4 regions of the Exiguobacterium sp. ZWU0009 genome follow, and region 2 is predicted to be linked to each of the others. Evidence: riboswitches for the same ligand, from Rfam matches in the RefSeq annotation. Region 2 holds a riboswitch; each other region holds the start of a gene.
What was found. A riboswitch is a leader RNA that binds a small molecule or an ion and turns the genes downstream of it on or off. The one in region 2 is predicted to bind S-adenosylmethionine.
Positions count from the first base shown of each region.

Region 1 (4,036 bases), 990 kb from region 2:
GGAGAACTCCTCTGTACGACAGGGGCATCGATTGACCGGATGTACTTCATCGTCGCAGGCAAGGTCAAGATTTCTGCTGCCTCGTCAGAAGGGAAACAACGGATTCTGCGATTCAAGACACCTCTGACGGTGATTGGTGACGCCGAATTCATCAATGAACGGGAAGTGTTGAATACGGTCGAAGCGGTGACCGACGTCGAGGTGTTGAGCGTGCCATATGCGATTTTACGCGAGCACAATACGACGAACGTCTTTCTGCAATTCCTATTACGGACGATCACAGCAAAATGGTATGCCGACTCGAAATCAGCGTCGCACCATGTGTTGTATACCGTCGAGGAGCGATTTGCGGGATATTTGTTGTCGATTGCTTCTGAAGCCAGTGACAGTTTATTTTATCAGGAGATGCGGACGTCGAACTTACATGACGTCGCTGACTGGCTTGGAACGAGTTATCGTCATCTCAACCGTATCATCACGAAATTATGTGAAGAAGAGATTCTCGTTCGACGACGCGGGAAAATCATCATCGTCGATCTGGAGCGGATTCGCGAGAAGGCGAACGGTAACAGCTATGAGTAAGGAGGAACGAACATGGTAATGGGCATCGTGTGTGCCGTGTTGGCAGGGATGTTGATCAGTTTACAGACGGTACTGAATGCTCGGATGAGTGACGCGTTCGGTGCATGGGCGACAACGACGCTGGTCTTCTTCGTCGGTTTCGTCGGAGCAAGTGTCACCTATGTCCTGTTTCGTGGTGGAACGATTGGGCAAATCCAAAACGTATCGCCGCTCTATTGGTTCGGCGGACTCGTCGGTGTTGGTGTCGTCTTTTGTGTCATGCGTGGAATTCAGTTGCTTGGTCCATCCGTCGCGATTTCTGTCGTTCTGATTTCGCAGTTAAGCTTTGCTCTCGCTGTCGATACGTTCGGTTGGTTCGGTTTACCACAAATTGATTTATCGTTCGGTCAGCTCATCGGTCTCGCCGTCATGGTATGCGGGATCTTTGTCTTGAAGCGGTATCAAGTTGTGGCACCAGAAGAGAAGGCGAAGGATCAGGTAGAACGTGTTTCATGACTTATCTTTTCCATAACAATGAAACAGGTCAGCAAACAAACGTTTACTGACCTGTTTTTTTATGCATTTTTTCGAATTAGACCGTCGTCGTATCTTTCCATTCTTGCTCGATGAAGGCATCGCGACCAGAAGCAGCACGATCTTTTTTATAGTGTTCTGGATTTTTCTTATGGAAGTCTTGATGGTACTCTTCCGCTGGATAAAACTCAGAAGCGGCATCGATCCGCGTCACGATCGGTTGTTTGAAACGATTGCTTGCAGCAAGAGCGTCACGAGAAGCGATCGCTGCTTCATGCTGAGCATCCGTATGATAGAAGATTGCTGGTGCGTACTGCGTGCCGCGATCTTGGAACTGACCGTCTGCATCCGTCGGATCCGTTTGTGGCCAGTAGAGTTCGAGCAGACGCTCGTACGGGAACAGACTCGGATCAAACGTGATTTGAACGACTTCGAGATGTCCTGTCGTTCCTGTTTTAACTTGCTCGTATGTCGGGTGATCGACGTGTCCACCCATGTAACCTGATACGATTCCCTCGATTCCTGGTAATTCTTCAAACGGTGTCACCATACACCAAAAACATCCACCTGCAAATGTTGCTTTTTCCATCCGTATCTTCCTCTCCGTGGGAAATTCCCATTGTATGTCTGACAGCGAGAAAAACGAAAACGACTCCTTCGCTTGGTTGCAAAAGGAGTCGCCGCTTTTTATCAACCAAAGCTTTCGCTTTGCTGGTCGTAGCACCTTGCTATGCGCAGGTTGCTGGGACGTCATCGATCCAGATCTCTCGGTCCACTCTTGATAAGGGTATATGAAGTTGATGTCATTCGTTATCATTGTTGTGATGATACCATTCACAAAGAAAAAAAGTCAATCCTTAGGTTTCAAGGCACGTAAAACGGTCGCTCCGAGTGTTTTCGCACCAACCAACAACGCCTGTTCGTTGATCTTGTACTGCGGATGATGTTGCGGATGATTGACGCGACCGTCCGTATATCCGGAGCCGGTGAAGAAATAACTACCCGGTACGTGCGTTAAGTAATGTGCGAAGTCATCCGCCGCCATCATCGGTGTGAGTGACCGGACAGATGCTTCCGGTAAGAAAGAAGCGGCTTCCTGAACGAGTTTTGTCTCGTCCGGATGATTCCAAAGCGCCGGGTAACCCGTCGTGAAGTCAATCGAATAGGTGGCACCGATGCCGGCACACGTTGTTTTGGCGATAAGGTCGACTTCTTGTCGGAGCTGATGTCGTAGTGTCTCGTTGAACGTCCGAATCTCCCCGACGATGCGTGCTTCACCTGTGACGATGTTCGGAGCCGTTCCCGCATGGAAGGACCCGATCGCAAGGACAGCGGGTTCGAACGGATCGACCCGTCGACTGACAAGGTGTTGGAGGTTACAGACCAGTTGTGCACCGGCGACAAGCGCATCTTTTGTTTTGTGCGGTGCCTGGGCATGCCCGCCTTGACCGTGAACGATGATTTCGAATTCATCGATCGCGCATAATGTATGTCCTTCTCGAAAACCGATCGTACCGACCGGTAAATCATTTTCGAGATGTGTCGCGAAGATCGCATCGACGCCTTCGAGGACACCGGCTTCAATCATTTGGATCGCGCCACCGGGAAAGACCTCTTCACCATGCTGGTGGATGATTCGAATCGTTCCTTGCAATTGATCCCGTAATGGATAGAGTGTAGCAGCAAGGGCCATCACCATCGCCGTATGCCCATCGTGTCCACATGCATGCATGACACCAGGGTGAATCGACCGGAAAGCGAGTGTCGTCTCTTCTTGAAGCGGTAAGGCATCAAAATCTGCACGAACAGCAATCGTCGGACCAGGTTGTTTGCCTTCGATCGTCGCGACGACACCACGACCTCCGACGGCTGTTTCGTGAGGGATGCCCTGCTCCGCATAAAAGTTTGCAATCCGTTCTTGTGTGCGGACTTCCTGGAAAGAGAGTTCCGGATGTCGATGAAAATCACGACGTAACGCGATCATCGTGGGTTCGAATTGTTCAAGTGCTTCAAAAAGTTGAGTTTGCATCTTCAGGCTCCTTTGACGTGTGTCTTTTCGTGAAAATGGGTACAGATACAGGTAATCACGAAAGGGGATAATGAAACATGGGAGAAATCGTCGTCAACGCTGTACTTACAATCAAAGCAGGACTTGCGGATCAAGTCTTCCCGATTCTACAAACGGTCTATCATGCCTCACAAAAAGAAGAAGGGTGCTTACGTTATTCCTTACATCAATCGATCGAGGATGAGCATCAATTCATGCTGTATGAAGTGTATCGTGATGAAGAGGCACTTGAAGCGCATATCGCATCCGATCACTATAAAGCCTACCGTGAACAGATCGAGTTATACTTGATGGATCGACAAGTAACGAAATACGTCGAGATGACATTTTAACGTATTGCGATAAGAAGAGACGAACCCGTCGATTTCGACGGATTCGTCTTTTTTGTCTTACATCGATTTAAATCCGAGGAAATGCTCTTGCCAACGCGGTTCGTAAATCGAGTTGATTTGAAGTTGTGAACCGCCTGCATGGATGAAGTGTTCGCTATCGAGCATGATTCCGATATGCGATGGACCATCTGTATAAGTGTTCTGGAAGAAGACGATATCCGAGCGTTTACCGCTTGTAATACTCGTCCGGCGATTCGTAAAGAAAGCACCGTACCAGTAGCCACGAACGTTCGTCCGACCACCGTATTTTCCAGCCTTGTTCGTCGCGTAGTGAATCAAACCGGAACAGTCAAAACCACCGTTCACGGCATCTTGCGAACCCCATGTGTATGGTGTGCCGATATGTTGGACTGCTGCTTGGATCAGCTTTTCACCACGCGTATTATTCTTTTTAACGACCCGTTTATCGGACGTGATCGTCACAGCGGATACAGGAAGATAAACAGGTGTCCAGCCTGACTGGATGACATAGAAGTTTCCG
Region 1 is NZ_CP018057.1:448,280-452,315, forward strand. It holds gene L985_RS02385 (Crp/Fnr family transcriptional regulator) at 1-582, shown strand, start outside; gene L985_RS02390 (DMT family transporter) at 595-1,077, shown strand; gene msrA (peptide-methionine (S)-S-oxide reductase MsrA) at 1,154-1,684, opposite strand; SAM riboswitch class I at 1,780-1,883, opposite strand; gene L985_RS02400 (M20 metallopeptidase family protein) at 1,946-3,124, opposite strand; gene L985_RS02405 (putative quinol monooxygenase) at 3,202-3,495, shown strand; gene L985_RS02410 (C40 family peptidase) at 3,553-4,036, opposite strand, start outside.
Region 1: another riboswitch for S-adenosylmethionine. It lies ahead of msrA (peptide-methionine (S)-S-oxide reductase MsrA); the one in region 2 lies ahead of L985_RS14060 (methionine ABC transporter ATP-binding protein).

Region 2 (4,036 bases):
TGACACCTCGCAAATCACCGATCCCATCCCCGTTCGAATCTTTAAAGCTACGCCAGTAGACTTGATAGACGACCGCCTCTTTCCAGTTAGCTCGCTTCATCTCCTCACTCCTCTCCCTACTCTTTATTCCCGCTCCACTTATCTGTACCTGTTTATCCGACAATTTTTTTGAATTTCGAAAAAGTTCTTTTCTTTTGACTGAATATTCGTTATCCTTGACGACAATACCACGAAGGAGGCATTCATCCATGAAACATTTCGCTCCATCCATCGCCATTGATCGGCTTCCTGCTCCCGTTTTCGCTGAGCTCGCAAACCGAATCGGTGCTGTAAAAGCTGCCGGACACGATGTCATCACACTTGGTCAAGGAACACCCGATCAAACGACGCCCGTACATATTCTCGATGCGTTAAAACAAGCCATCGACGAGCCAACGAACCTTCAATATCCACCGTTTCGTGGCCATGATTTTCTAAAACAAGCCGTCGCCAGCTTTTATGCGACTGAATTCGGCGTCACGATCGATCCGGCAACGGAAGTCGCGATTCTCCTCGGCAGTAAAGCCGGAATCGTCGCCTTACCGCAGACGATCGTCAACCCTGGAGAAGGTGTCATCGTCCCCGATCCAGGATACCCGGATTACCTGTCTGGCGCCGCACTTGCTGGCGCATTCCCGATTACGCTTCCGTTGCTCGAGAAAAACGGTTTCTTACCCGATTACGACTTACTTGATACGACGGATGTCGAGCGTGCCCGGATGTTGTTCCTCAACTACCCGAGTAATCCGACAGGCGCTACGGCGACGGCAGAAGCCTTCGAACAGACAGTCGCTTTCGCCGATGCCCATGATATCTGTGTCGTCCATGACTTAGCATACGGCGGCATCAGTTTCGATGGTCCGACGCGAAGTTTCCTGCAAACGGAAGGTGCAAAAGACGTCGGGATCGAGCTATTCTCACTCTCAAAACGCTTCAACATGTCAGGCTTCCGGATTGCCTTCGCAATCGGAAATCCGTCCGTCATCTCAAGCATCGAGACGTATCAGGAACATCTTTACGTCAGTGCCTTCACACCGATTCAACATGCTGCGACCGTCGCTCTGACGAGTGACCAGACATGTGTCCGTGAGTTAAGTAGCTTGTATGAAACACGACGTGATGCATTGTTCGCAAAACTTGATGCGATCGGTTGGAGTGGACCACGTCCGGGCGGTTCCTTCTTCGTCTGGCTGCCTGTTCCTGAAGGTTACACGTCCCAGAGCTTCACCGATCATCTGCTTGACGAAGCACATGTCGCCGTGACGCCTGGATCATTCTTCGGCGAATACGGTGAAGGCTACGTCCGGATCAGTCTGATTGCTGATGTCGAACGATTGGAAGAGGCCGTCGACCGAATCGGAACGCTCAACCTATTCCGGACACCTGTTGCGGAATAATTCAAAAAAAATATTTGACAGATGGGAATCATTTCCGTTAAAGTAAATCCCAACAGCATAACTACTTATCGAGAGCGACCGAGGGATTAGGCCCAACGACGTCCGGCAACCACCTATCAGGAACGGTGCCACATCCTACAGAATGGATTTCATTCTGAGAGATAAGTTACGAAATCTTACACTTTCGTCGCTTTTTTCTGGTTGCTCTGCTACTAGGAAAAAGCGACTTTTTTTGTACAAGGAGATGAGCGGATGATTGAATTCAAACAGATTACAAAACGGTTCGTCCGAGACCGGACTCCGATTTTCGCATTACGAGATGTTGATTTGACGATTCAAAAAGGAGAAATCTTCGGGATCATCGGTGAATCCGGTGCCGGTAAAAGTACATTGCTTCGCCTGATCAACGGGCTCGAGCACCCGACACAAGGAACCGTCAAGGTCGACGGTGTCTCGCTCGGCGGGATGTCAAAAGCGGACTTACGTCAACTTCGTTTGCGGACAGGGATGATTTTTCAACATTTCCAATTGATCCAGTCGCGCAACGTCGCGGATAACATCGCTTTTGCACTCAAGGCTGCTGGCGTCAAACGAGCAGATTTCCCGGAGCGCATTCGCGAACTCGTCTCGCTCGTCGGACTTGAAGGATTTGAGACGAACTTCCCGAGTCAATTAAGCGGTGGGCAGAAACAGCGCGTTGGGATTGCCCGGGCACTCGCAAACAATCCGACCGTTTTGTTATGTGATGAAGCGACATCAGCTCTTGACCCGGTCACGACGCTTCAGATTCTTGATTTGTTAAAAGATTTGAATGAACGACTCGGATTGACGATCGTCCTCATCACGCATGAAATCGATGTCGTCAAACAGATTTGTCATCGTGTCGCCGTCATGTCGCAAGGGGAAGTCGTCGAAGTCGCCTCTACCTATGACTTGTTCAGCCAAGCCAAACATCCGGTGACGCAACATTATGTCGACACGGCGTTACAAATCGAGCTACCGGAACGCATCTTACAAGCGACACCGGGAAAAATCATCCGCTTGCAGTTCACAGGCGAGAAGACCGGCGAGAGTACGTTATCAGAAGCAATCCGCCGTTACGATATCTCAGTCAGCATCTTGCACGGCAAGGTCGACTACATTCAAGACGTCGCCTTCGGTGTCCTGATTGTCAGCTTGACGGGATCATCCGACCAAATCGCTCCTGCCCTCGACTGGCTCGCGACGGAACTTCACGCACTCGAGGTGATTCAGGATGTGGCTTGATCGTATTCAAACGATGTTACCTGAGCTCTTGAAGGCACTCGGCGAGACAGCATGGATGGTCGGAATTTCACTCGCCTTCGCATTGGTCGTCGGGATTCCGCTCGGGATTCTCTTGTTCGTCACCGACCGCGGATTATTTTTTCAAAACCTTGCCGTCCGACGTGTTCTTGATTTCGTCGTCAACATCGTCCGGTCGCTACCGTTCATCATCTTGCTAGTTGCCCTCATTCCGTTAACGAAGTTCTTGCTCGACAATACGATTGGTCCGACGGCAGCATCCGTCAGCCTCAGTGTCGCAGCGATTCCGTTTCTCGCGCGACTCGTCGAAACATCACTACGTGAGATTCCGCCCGGTTTGATTGAAGCAGCGGAAGCGTGCGGGGCAAAACCATTACGAATCATCGTCAGCGTCCTTTTACCGGAAGCACTTCCCGGCATCATTCAAGGCATCACATTAACGACGATCAGTCTGATCGGCTTCTCGGCGATGGCTGGTATCGTCGGCGGCGGTGGTGTTGGTGACCTCGCGATCCGTTTCGGTTACTATCGCTACGATAATCTCATCATGATCGTGACGATCGTCGTGCTCATCGTTATCGTTCAAAGTATTCAAGCACTTGGCAATCAACTGGCGCGAAAAACAGATAAACGCTAATCATACATACAAAGGGAGAGTGGAATCATGAAAAAACGATATGCCTTTTTAGCAACAGCCTTACTCGGTGCAGGAGTCCTCGCGGGATGTGGAGACAGCAGTGCTGATGAAAAAGACAAGACGATCAAGATTGGTGCGACGAGTGGTCCGTATAGCGACATGGTCAAACAAGCGATCCAGCCACAACTCGAAAAGAAAGGCTATAAAGTCGAAATCGTCGAGTTCAGCGATTACATCCAACCGAACATCGCCCTCGGTAGCGGAAACATCGACGCCAACTTGTTCCAACACTCGATCTATCTCAAGACGTTTTCTAAAGAAAAGAACCTCGATTTAAAAGGACTCATCACGGTCCCGACAGCACCGATGGGACTATACAGCAAGACAGCGAAGACACTCGACGACGTCAAGACCGGTGCTGAAGTCGCGACGCCGAATGATCCGACGAACCAAGCACGAGCACTGAACCTCTTGGCAGAACAAGGCTGGATTGAACTTAAGCCGGATGTCGATCCACTGACCGTTTCCGAGAAAGATATCGTCAAGAATCCGAAGAAACTCGTCATCAAACCACTCGAAGCGGCTCAATTGCCACGTGCTGTCGAAAGTGTCGATATCTCAGCTGTTCCAGGGAACTTCGCGCTTGCTGCGAAATTCGACTTACTCGATGCGTTAGCGC
Region 2 is NZ_CP018057.1:2,706,291-2,710,326, forward strand. It holds gene L985_RS14050 (alpha-glucosidase) at 1-100, opposite strand, end outside; gene L985_RS14055 (aminotransferase class I/II-fold pyridoxal phosphate-dependent enzyme) at 249-1,436, shown strand; SAM riboswitch class I at 1,499-1,604, shown strand; gene L985_RS14060 (methionine ABC transporter ATP-binding protein) at 1,689-2,702, shown strand; gene L985_RS14065 (methionine ABC transporter permease) at 2,692-3,357, shown strand; gene L985_RS14070 (MetQ/NlpA family ABC transporter substrate-binding protein) at 3,385-4,036, shown strand, end outside.

Region 3 (4,036 bases), 1.0 Mb from region 2:
ATTGGAATGTTCCGATTTTATTCGCTGTATCCCCATTTCGTGTAATCCGGTCAGCACCGACGATGATCGCGTCGATTTGTTTTTCTTTCAACGTATGAGCGACCATGTTGTCCGTGATCAATGTGACATCGATGCCGGCACGTTGCAGCTCCCATGTTGTCAGCCGTGCCCCCTGCAGTAACGGTCGCGTCTCACTCGCAAAAACGGATAATTCAATGCCACGTTCTTTTGCGATATAGAACGGCGCAAGTGCCGTTCCGTAAGCAGCAGTCGCAATCGATCCAGCATTACAAATCGTTAGGATCCGGTCGCCTGACTGGAACAACTCCAACGCATGAATCCCGATTTGACGTGACGTCTGCGCATCCTGGTCATATAAGGCGACTGTTCGTTTTTCCAACCGTTCACGGATCTCTTCTACCGACGTTCCGTCTTGAATGATTGGATTCAATTGATCGAGGACATTTCGTAAGTTGACGGCCGTCGGTCGTGTCGCGAGTAACGTCGCTGATGTCTCAAGCAAAGCTTGCTTATAGATCGACAGTTCTGCTTCAAACCGGTACGCTTCCTGAACGAGTACGAATCCACCGAATAGGCTGATCGCAGGTGCGCCCCGGACACGCAATTGTTTGATTGCCTCAACTGCTTGCGCAAGATCAGTAATGACTTCATAGTGTTCTTCCTGCGGTAGACGTGTCTGATCAAGAATCGTCAAGACACGGTCTTCGTAACGGATACTTTGAACAAATGCACTCATCGGCTTAACTCCTCCGTTACGTCAAAGTTTCGTAAATCATCAAATGTCCGGCATTCTGTCCGACGTTTGATTAACGCTGCTCCTAGACGGAGGGCGTGACGTTTTCGCTCTAAGCGTTCCGTCGTTGAATCGATTGATTCTAAATCAGCGACTGGTGCGAGACCGATCGTCCGCCGAATCAATTCGCAACCGGCAAAGCCAAGGGCATCCTGTAAAATCGTACTCAGTACATCATCAACAAGTCCCGATGCCTGGAATGGTTCGACGGCTTCCCGTTCCCATAAGGCACGGAACGTTGAAGCAAACGTCAGCCAGAACGTATCGATGTCCTTGATTCTTGCGTCACGTCGTGTAGGGTAATCTGGATATGCCGCGAAGAAAAGATGGGCGATGAATTGCCCGACATCGAATCCGAATGGACCATAGAAGGCGAATTCTGGATCGATGACTTTCGTTTCCGTCGCCGAAGCGAAGATGCTTCCTGTATGTAGATCGCCGTGTAGCAACGCATCCCCTTTCGTGATGAAGAGTGCTTCGAGTTTTGCGACTTCGCGTTTTAACTCATCGTCTGCCCAAAGACGTGCCACTTCTTCCTCCAGTCCGGCTTCAATCTCGTTCGTCTCCGCGTCATGAAACGGATCTGTGAAGATCAGTTTTTCTGTGATATCGCACAAATCTGGATTGTAGTACGTTCGAGCAACACGTTTCTTTTCAACCGGACCAAGCGCAAAGTCCGATGTATGGAATAAAGTCCGAGCGAGATAAGAACCGATATGTTCCGCAAGCAACGGATACTGTTCACCCGCGAGCAGTCCAGTCCGAACGATCGTCAGATGTGAAAGATCTTCCATGACCGTATACGCCTCTTCGTGACTAGCATGAAAAACACGTGGTACGAACGGCACGGCATGCCGGGCGAATTCACGGAGTGCGGATTGCTCAATCCACGCCCGCTCGAGCGATAATGGCCAGCTCTCACCGACGACTTTTGCGTACGGGAGTGCTTGTTTTAGAATCAATCGATGTTCACCTTCTCGAATTCGGAAGACGAGGTTAAGATTCCCATCGCCAATCTCTTCTGCTTCGACGGCTCCGTCGCCGATCAGTCCTAATGAGCGGACCCGTTCAATCGCGTCCTGTTCTGTGAATGCTTTGTATGTCATCTCAGTTTCCCCCTAATGTAATACACGAAAAAGCGCCTCTTTTCGTCATCGAAAAGAGGCGCAGGAAAGTCACTGCGTCCTCTTATCTCTCAGACGAAACGTCTGTTGGATGTAGCACCGTGCCTAGTGGTCGGTTGCTGCGGCGTCATCGGGCCAATTCCCTCTGCCAACTCGCGATAAGAGTCGTATGTAGTTGTCGTGTGTGATATTGATTTGAATCTTACGCAATCGACTTCCTCGCTGTCAAATCGAAATCAAGCAGAAATCGATATCGTTTTCATGCCATATATAGAAAGAGTATTTTCAAAAAAATAAATTTTCTAAAAATAATTTGACAAGTGACGATTCTCATGTAAAAATTGCAATTAGATTTCACAATTTCATCCAATTCTTATCAAGAGCAGACGGAGGGACAAGCCCTACGATGTCGCAGCAACCGACCTTTTGGCACGGTGCTAATTCTTGCAGCTACTAAGCTGACAGATAAGAGTCCACGTTCGAATTATTCATGGTCTCTTGTCACTGACGAGAGACCATTTTTTTGTTGAAGGAGGAAAGACATGGCTTATATCACTGCTACTTATCAATTGACTGCCCGTGATCGACTCGAGCAACGCGCTGAACAACTCGCGCTTGGTCTGACAGTCGGTTCTTGGACGGAACTGAATCATCTCGAACAACAACAACTCGCCTCGTTCAAAGGGGAAGTCGTACATACCGAAGAGCGCGATGGCAAAGGATATATCACGATTCGTTATCCGGAACATAACGTGTCGCGCGACTTTTCTGCGATTCTGACGACCGTCTTCGGGAAACTCTCACTCGACGGTGAAATCAAACTAACGGAATTGCTATTACCCGATACATTTACGTCGGACTTTCCAGGTGCGAAATTCGGGATCGAAGGGGTCCGCTCCTTGATCGGTGTCGAAGATCGCCCATTATTAATGAGCATCTTCAAAGGAGTCATCGGACGGGATTTATCGTTCCTTCGTGATCAACTCGAAGGACAACTCGCTGGTGGGATTGACCTCGTCAAAGACGATGAGATCCTATACGACAATCCGTTGACACCGACGATTGACCGGGCACGAATCGGACGTGAGGTCATCGATGCTCACTTCCACCGGACCGGTAAACGTGCGTTATATGCGATCACACTCAGTGGTCCCGTCTTTACGCTCAAGGATCAAGCCAAGCGATTGATTGATGCTGGAGCGACCGCATTCTTGCTGAATACCTTCACATACGGACTCGACGTCTTACGCGAACTGGCGAGTGATCCGGAAATCAACGTTCCGATCTTCAATCATCCAGCATATAGCGGTGCGTTGATCGCTAGCCCGAATCACGGAGTCGCAGCTCCTGTCTTACTCGGCACATTACCGCGTGCTGCTGGAGCAGACTTGACGCTATTCTCGTCTCCTTACGGCAATGTCGCTTTGCCAAAGGATGTCGCTCGTGGCATCGCGGTCGAAGCGACCCGTCTCGGTCAGACGAAATCGATCTTCCCGGTTCCTTCAGCTGGTATTCATCCTGGACTCGTCGCTCAACTCGTACGGGACTTCGGTATCGATTCCGTCATCAACGCCGGCGGCGGCGTACATGGTCATCCGCAAGGTGCTGCGGCTGGTGTCATTGCTTTCCGTCAGGCACTCGATGCGGCACTCGCAAATGAATCCCTATCGGCGGCAGCATCGCGTCATGAAGAATTACGGATCGCCCTCGACGCTTGGGGGATCAAGTCATGACCGTACGGATTCTTTGTGACTTCGACGGTACGGTGACGACACAGGATAACATCATCGCACTCATGCAACAATTTGCGCCAGCGAGTGACTTCGAACCGTTGAAACGCGGCGTACTCGACCGGACGCTATCGATTCAGAGTGGTGTCGGGCAAATGTTCGCACTTCTGCCGTCTGACGGAAAAACAGCCTATCTTGACTTTTTGTTGGAGCGTGCAGTCATTCGCGACGGATTTTCGGAGTTACTTCAGTACAGTCGTCGTCAAGGAATCGATTTTTCGATCGTCAGCGGTGGAATGGACTTTTTCGTCGAACCAATCTTAGCGCCATTCCTTGAACAAGAACAGATTTACTGTAACGTCGCCGAT
Region 3 is NZ_CP018057.1:469,308-473,343, reverse strand. It holds gene mtnA (S-methyl-5-thioribose-1-phosphate isomerase) at 1-757, opposite strand, end outside; gene mtnK (S-methyl-5-thioribose kinase) at 754-1,920, opposite strand; SAM riboswitch class I at 2,000-2,103, opposite strand; SAM riboswitch class I at 2,309-2,410, shown strand; gene L985_RS02515 (2,3-diketo-5-methylthiopentyl-1-phosphate enolase) at 2,481-3,671, shown strand; gene L985_RS02510 (2-hydroxy-3-keto-5-methylthiopentenyl-1-phosphate phosphatase) at 3,668-4,036, shown strand, end outside.
Region 3: another riboswitch for S-adenosylmethionine. It lies ahead of mtnK (S-methyl-5-thioribose kinase); the one in region 2 lies ahead of L985_RS14060 (methionine ABC transporter ATP-binding protein).

Region 4 (4,036 bases), 210 kb from region 2:
TTTGGCAACTTATCGAGTGATTTGTATTTCTTCGAGTAGATACCGAGTGGTTCAACGTGGACGCCACCTGCGTTCGCGAACTTATATGATTTGTTTTCTTTCTCTTGTTGCTCGAGATACGGTACGTGCTGGAAGTAGTTCGCATCGATTTCTTTTGAAGCGAGTGCTTTGTTCGGAAGTACGTAATCTTGGAACTTCTTGATTTCAAGCTTGTAACCTTTTTCTTCGTATTCTTTTTTAACGTGCTCAAGAATCTCAGCGTGCGGTACGTTTGATGCACCAACGACGAGTGTCTTGTCGTCGCTACCTGATCCTGATGATTTTTCACCACATGCAGCAAGGCTGATTGCTAAAACGGATACAGCGGCAGTACCTACGAATTTTTTCCAAGTTTTCATGAATGATTCCTCCAATATGATTAAGATTCGAATTAACGTTTATCAATTGCGCGGATCAGCAAGTCACCAATGATTTGGATGACGAAGACGATCGCTAAGATTAAGAGTGTTGCAATGACGATGACATCGTTTTGAGAACGCTGGAATCCTTCGATGAAGGCCATGTCCCCAAGTCCACCTCCGCCGACTACTCCGGCCATTGCCGTATAACCGACAAGTGAGACGAGTGTAACCGTGATACCTGAAACGATGGCAGGCAACGCTTCCGGGATTAAGACTTTATAGATGATTTGGAACTTCGTCGCACCCATCGATTCGGCTGCCTCGATGACACCTTTATCGACTTCGCGTAACGCGAGTTCAACCATCCGACCGTAGAACGGTGCAGCACCGAAGATCAGTGCCGGTAATGCTGCCGTTGGTCCGAGGAACGAACCGACGATTGCTGTCGTGAATGGAATCAATAAGATCAGTAAGATGATGAACGGAATCGAACGGAAAACGTTGACGACCAAGCTCAAGATTGAATAAAACGCCCGATTCTTGAATAATAACTCTTCGTTTGTTGCATACAATAATAGACCAATGATCAAACCGAGAACGAATGTCGAAACCCCAGCGATTGCCGTCATATAGACGGTACTGCCTGTCGCTTCCCACACCATGTCCCAGTCTAGGTTGTCAAAGAATGAAATCATCGGTGATCCACCTCCACTTCAACATCACTGGCTTGAAGCTTCGTGATGACCGCTTGTGTTGCTTCTGTTTCCCCGATCAACTGAATGAACAGTGTACCGAGTGCCCCTTCCTGCGATTGACCGACGTTTCCGCCGATGATATTGAACAGGACCGGTGAATCCTTCATGACTTCCGCGAGGATCGGGCTTTCCGCCGTCGATCCGACGAACGTCAACTGAACGATCTTTCCGGTTGGGTATCGTTCGCGTAGTTTCGCGAACGTCAACTCGTTTTCCGACGGCGACGTCAATTGTTTGACGAATTCTTTCGTCATCGCTTGTTTCGGATGACGGAAGACTTCTGCGACCGGACCTTGCTCAACGATTTTACCGGCTTCCATGACGGCGACCCGGTGACAGATTTTTTGAATGACGTGCATCTCGTGTGTGATCAAGACGATCGTCAGCTTCAGTTTTTCATTGATGTCGACGAGTAACTCAAGGATCGAGTCCGTCGTTTTCGGATCGAGTGCACTGGTTGCCTCGTCACATAAGAGAACGTCTGGGTTTGATGCCAGTGCCCGAGCGATACCAACACGTTGCTTTTGACCGCCGGATAATTGCGATGGGTAAGCTTTTTCGCGTCCGTCAAGACCAACGAGTTGAATCAGTTCCGCAACCCGTTCCTTGCGGCGAGCTTTTGGAAAGCCACCGAGTTCGAGCGGGAACATGATGTTCTCCTCGACTGTTCGTGACCAAAGTAAGTTGAAGTGCTGGAATACCATTGAGACATTCTTGCGGACGCCTCGTAATTCTTTTGGTTTCAGTGATGTCATTTCGACACCATCGATTTGGATCGAACCACTCGTTGGTGCTTCGAGCATATTCAGTAATCGGATCAGGGTCGATTTCCCTGCTCCGGAATAACCGATTATTCCAAAAATTTCACCGCGCTCGATTGTCAGATCAACATTCGCGACGGCTTCGACTGCTCCGCGCTTTGAGCGATAAATCTTTCCTACGTCTTGTAAACGAATCACTACTGTCCCTCCTAAATAAAAAAGTGCGCGCGTTTTAGAGCAAACGCGCGCACTTTTCAGTACACAAAACCATTTGCTCTCATCTCCCAGACTTTTGTCTGCTGGAATTAGCACCACTTCGGATTAGATCCGCGGTTGCCGGGTTTCATCGGGCCAGTCCCTCCACCACTCTCGATAAGAGTTTCGGTATTAAGTTTGTAGAATATATTCTGAATATTAGCAGGGGTTATTTTTGTTGTCAAACAGTTTTTTCAGAAACTTTTTCGAGGAACGTGAAAGCACGTGTTAAGTCTTCTTTCAAATCTTCCGCATCCTCAAGTCCAACTGAAATCCGGACGAGACCGTCCGTGATACCGAGTTCTGCCCGACGTTCTGCTGGGATCGACGCGTGCGTCATCCGTGCCGGAACGGAAATCAGACTCTCAACGGCACCAAGACTCTCAGCAAGTGTGAAGAAATGTGTCGCCTCGACAAGTTTTTCTGCGTTCGCTGCTGAACCGACATCAAAGCTGATCATCCCACCAAATCCAGTCGCTTGTTTCGCTTGGATGTCGTGACCAGGATGCGATGCAAGTCCTGGGTAGAAGATGTTCGAGACAATGTCTTGCGCTTGTAAGAACGCGACGAGATCATGTGCTGTCTCTTCGATTGCATCCATCCGGATACCGAGCGTACGAAGACCACGAACGAGCAAGAAGCTGTCTTGCGGTCCAAGCACGCCGCCTGTCGAGTTTTGGATGAAGTGCAACTCTTCGCCGAGCGCATCATCTTTAACGACGACAAGTCCAGCGACGACGTCCGAATGTCCGCCGATGTATTTCGTCGCACTGTGCAAGACGATGTCTGCACCGAGTGCGAGTGGTTGTTGATGGTATGGTGTCGCGAATGTGTTGTCGACGACGAGTTTAAGATCGTGACGTTTGGCGATCGTTGCGATCGCTTCGATGTCCGTTACTTTCAACAACGGGTTCGTCGGTGTTTCAACGTAAACGATCTTCGTGTTGTCTTGAATCGCTGCTTCCGTTGCCGCAAGGTCCGTCGTATCGACGAACGTCACTTGGATGTTGAACTTCGGTAAGACGCGTTGCATCAAGCGGAACGTACCACCGTAGACGTCATCCGTCATGACGATGTGGTCGCCAGACTCAAGCAAGTGGAAGACGGCATGGATTGCTGCCATCCCAGAACCAAAGGCAAAACCACGTGCGCCGCCTTCGAGATCCGCAATCAATCGTTCGATGCTCGTCCGTGTAGGGTTCGCTGTCCGTGAGTATTCATATCCGTCCTTGAGTTGACCGATTTTATCCTGCTTGTATGTGCTTGTTTGATAGATCGGAGGTGTGACGGCTCCTGTTGCCCGGTCGACACCTGTTCCTCCATGAATCAATGCTGTCTTCTTACGCATGAGTTTCGTCCACCTTTTCAAAGATTTGTTGGCTCAAGTAGCGTTCGGCACTGTCTGCGAAGACGGTGACGATCGTACTGCCGGGGTGACGCTTTGCGATATCAAGCGCAGCAACGAGCGCTGCACCTGCTGAACTACCAACGAGTAATCCTTCGCGAGCAGCGAGTGTATGAACTGCGTCAAATGCATCACGGTCAGAAATCGTATGAATCTCGTCGACGAGTTCACGCGGAACGAGACTTGGCCATTTTGCTGTACCGATACCTTCTGTCTTATGCGGACCGGCTGGACCACCGTTTAAGACGGAGCCTTCCGGTTCGACGATTGCTGCTTTTGTACCGAGACGTTGTTTTAAGAAGTCCGCTGTTCCGGCGAACGTACCACCTGAACCACAACCGGCAACGAACCAGTCGATATGCGGTAAGTCCGCAATCAGCTCAGGACCGAGTGTCCGCTGATACGTGACTGGGTTCTCTTCGTTTTCGAATTGTAACGGAACGTAACTGTTCGGAATTT
Region 4 is NZ_CP018057.1:2,497,945-2,501,980, forward strand. It holds gene L985_RS13030 (MetQ/NlpA family ABC transporter substrate-binding protein) at 1-398, opposite strand, end outside; gene L985_RS13035 (methionine ABC transporter permease) at 431-1,096, opposite strand; gene L985_RS13040 (methionine ABC transporter ATP-binding protein) at 1,093-2,115, opposite strand; SAM riboswitch class I at 2,192-2,296, opposite strand; gene L985_RS13045 (bifunctional cystathionine gamma-lyase/homocysteine desulfhydrase) at 2,354-3,520, opposite strand; gene L985_RS13050 (PLP-dependent cysteine synthase family protein) at 3,513-4,036, opposite strand, start outside.
Region 4: another riboswitch for S-adenosylmethionine. It lies ahead of L985_RS13040 (methionine ABC transporter ATP-binding protein); the one in region 2 lies ahead of L985_RS14060 (methionine ABC transporter ATP-binding protein).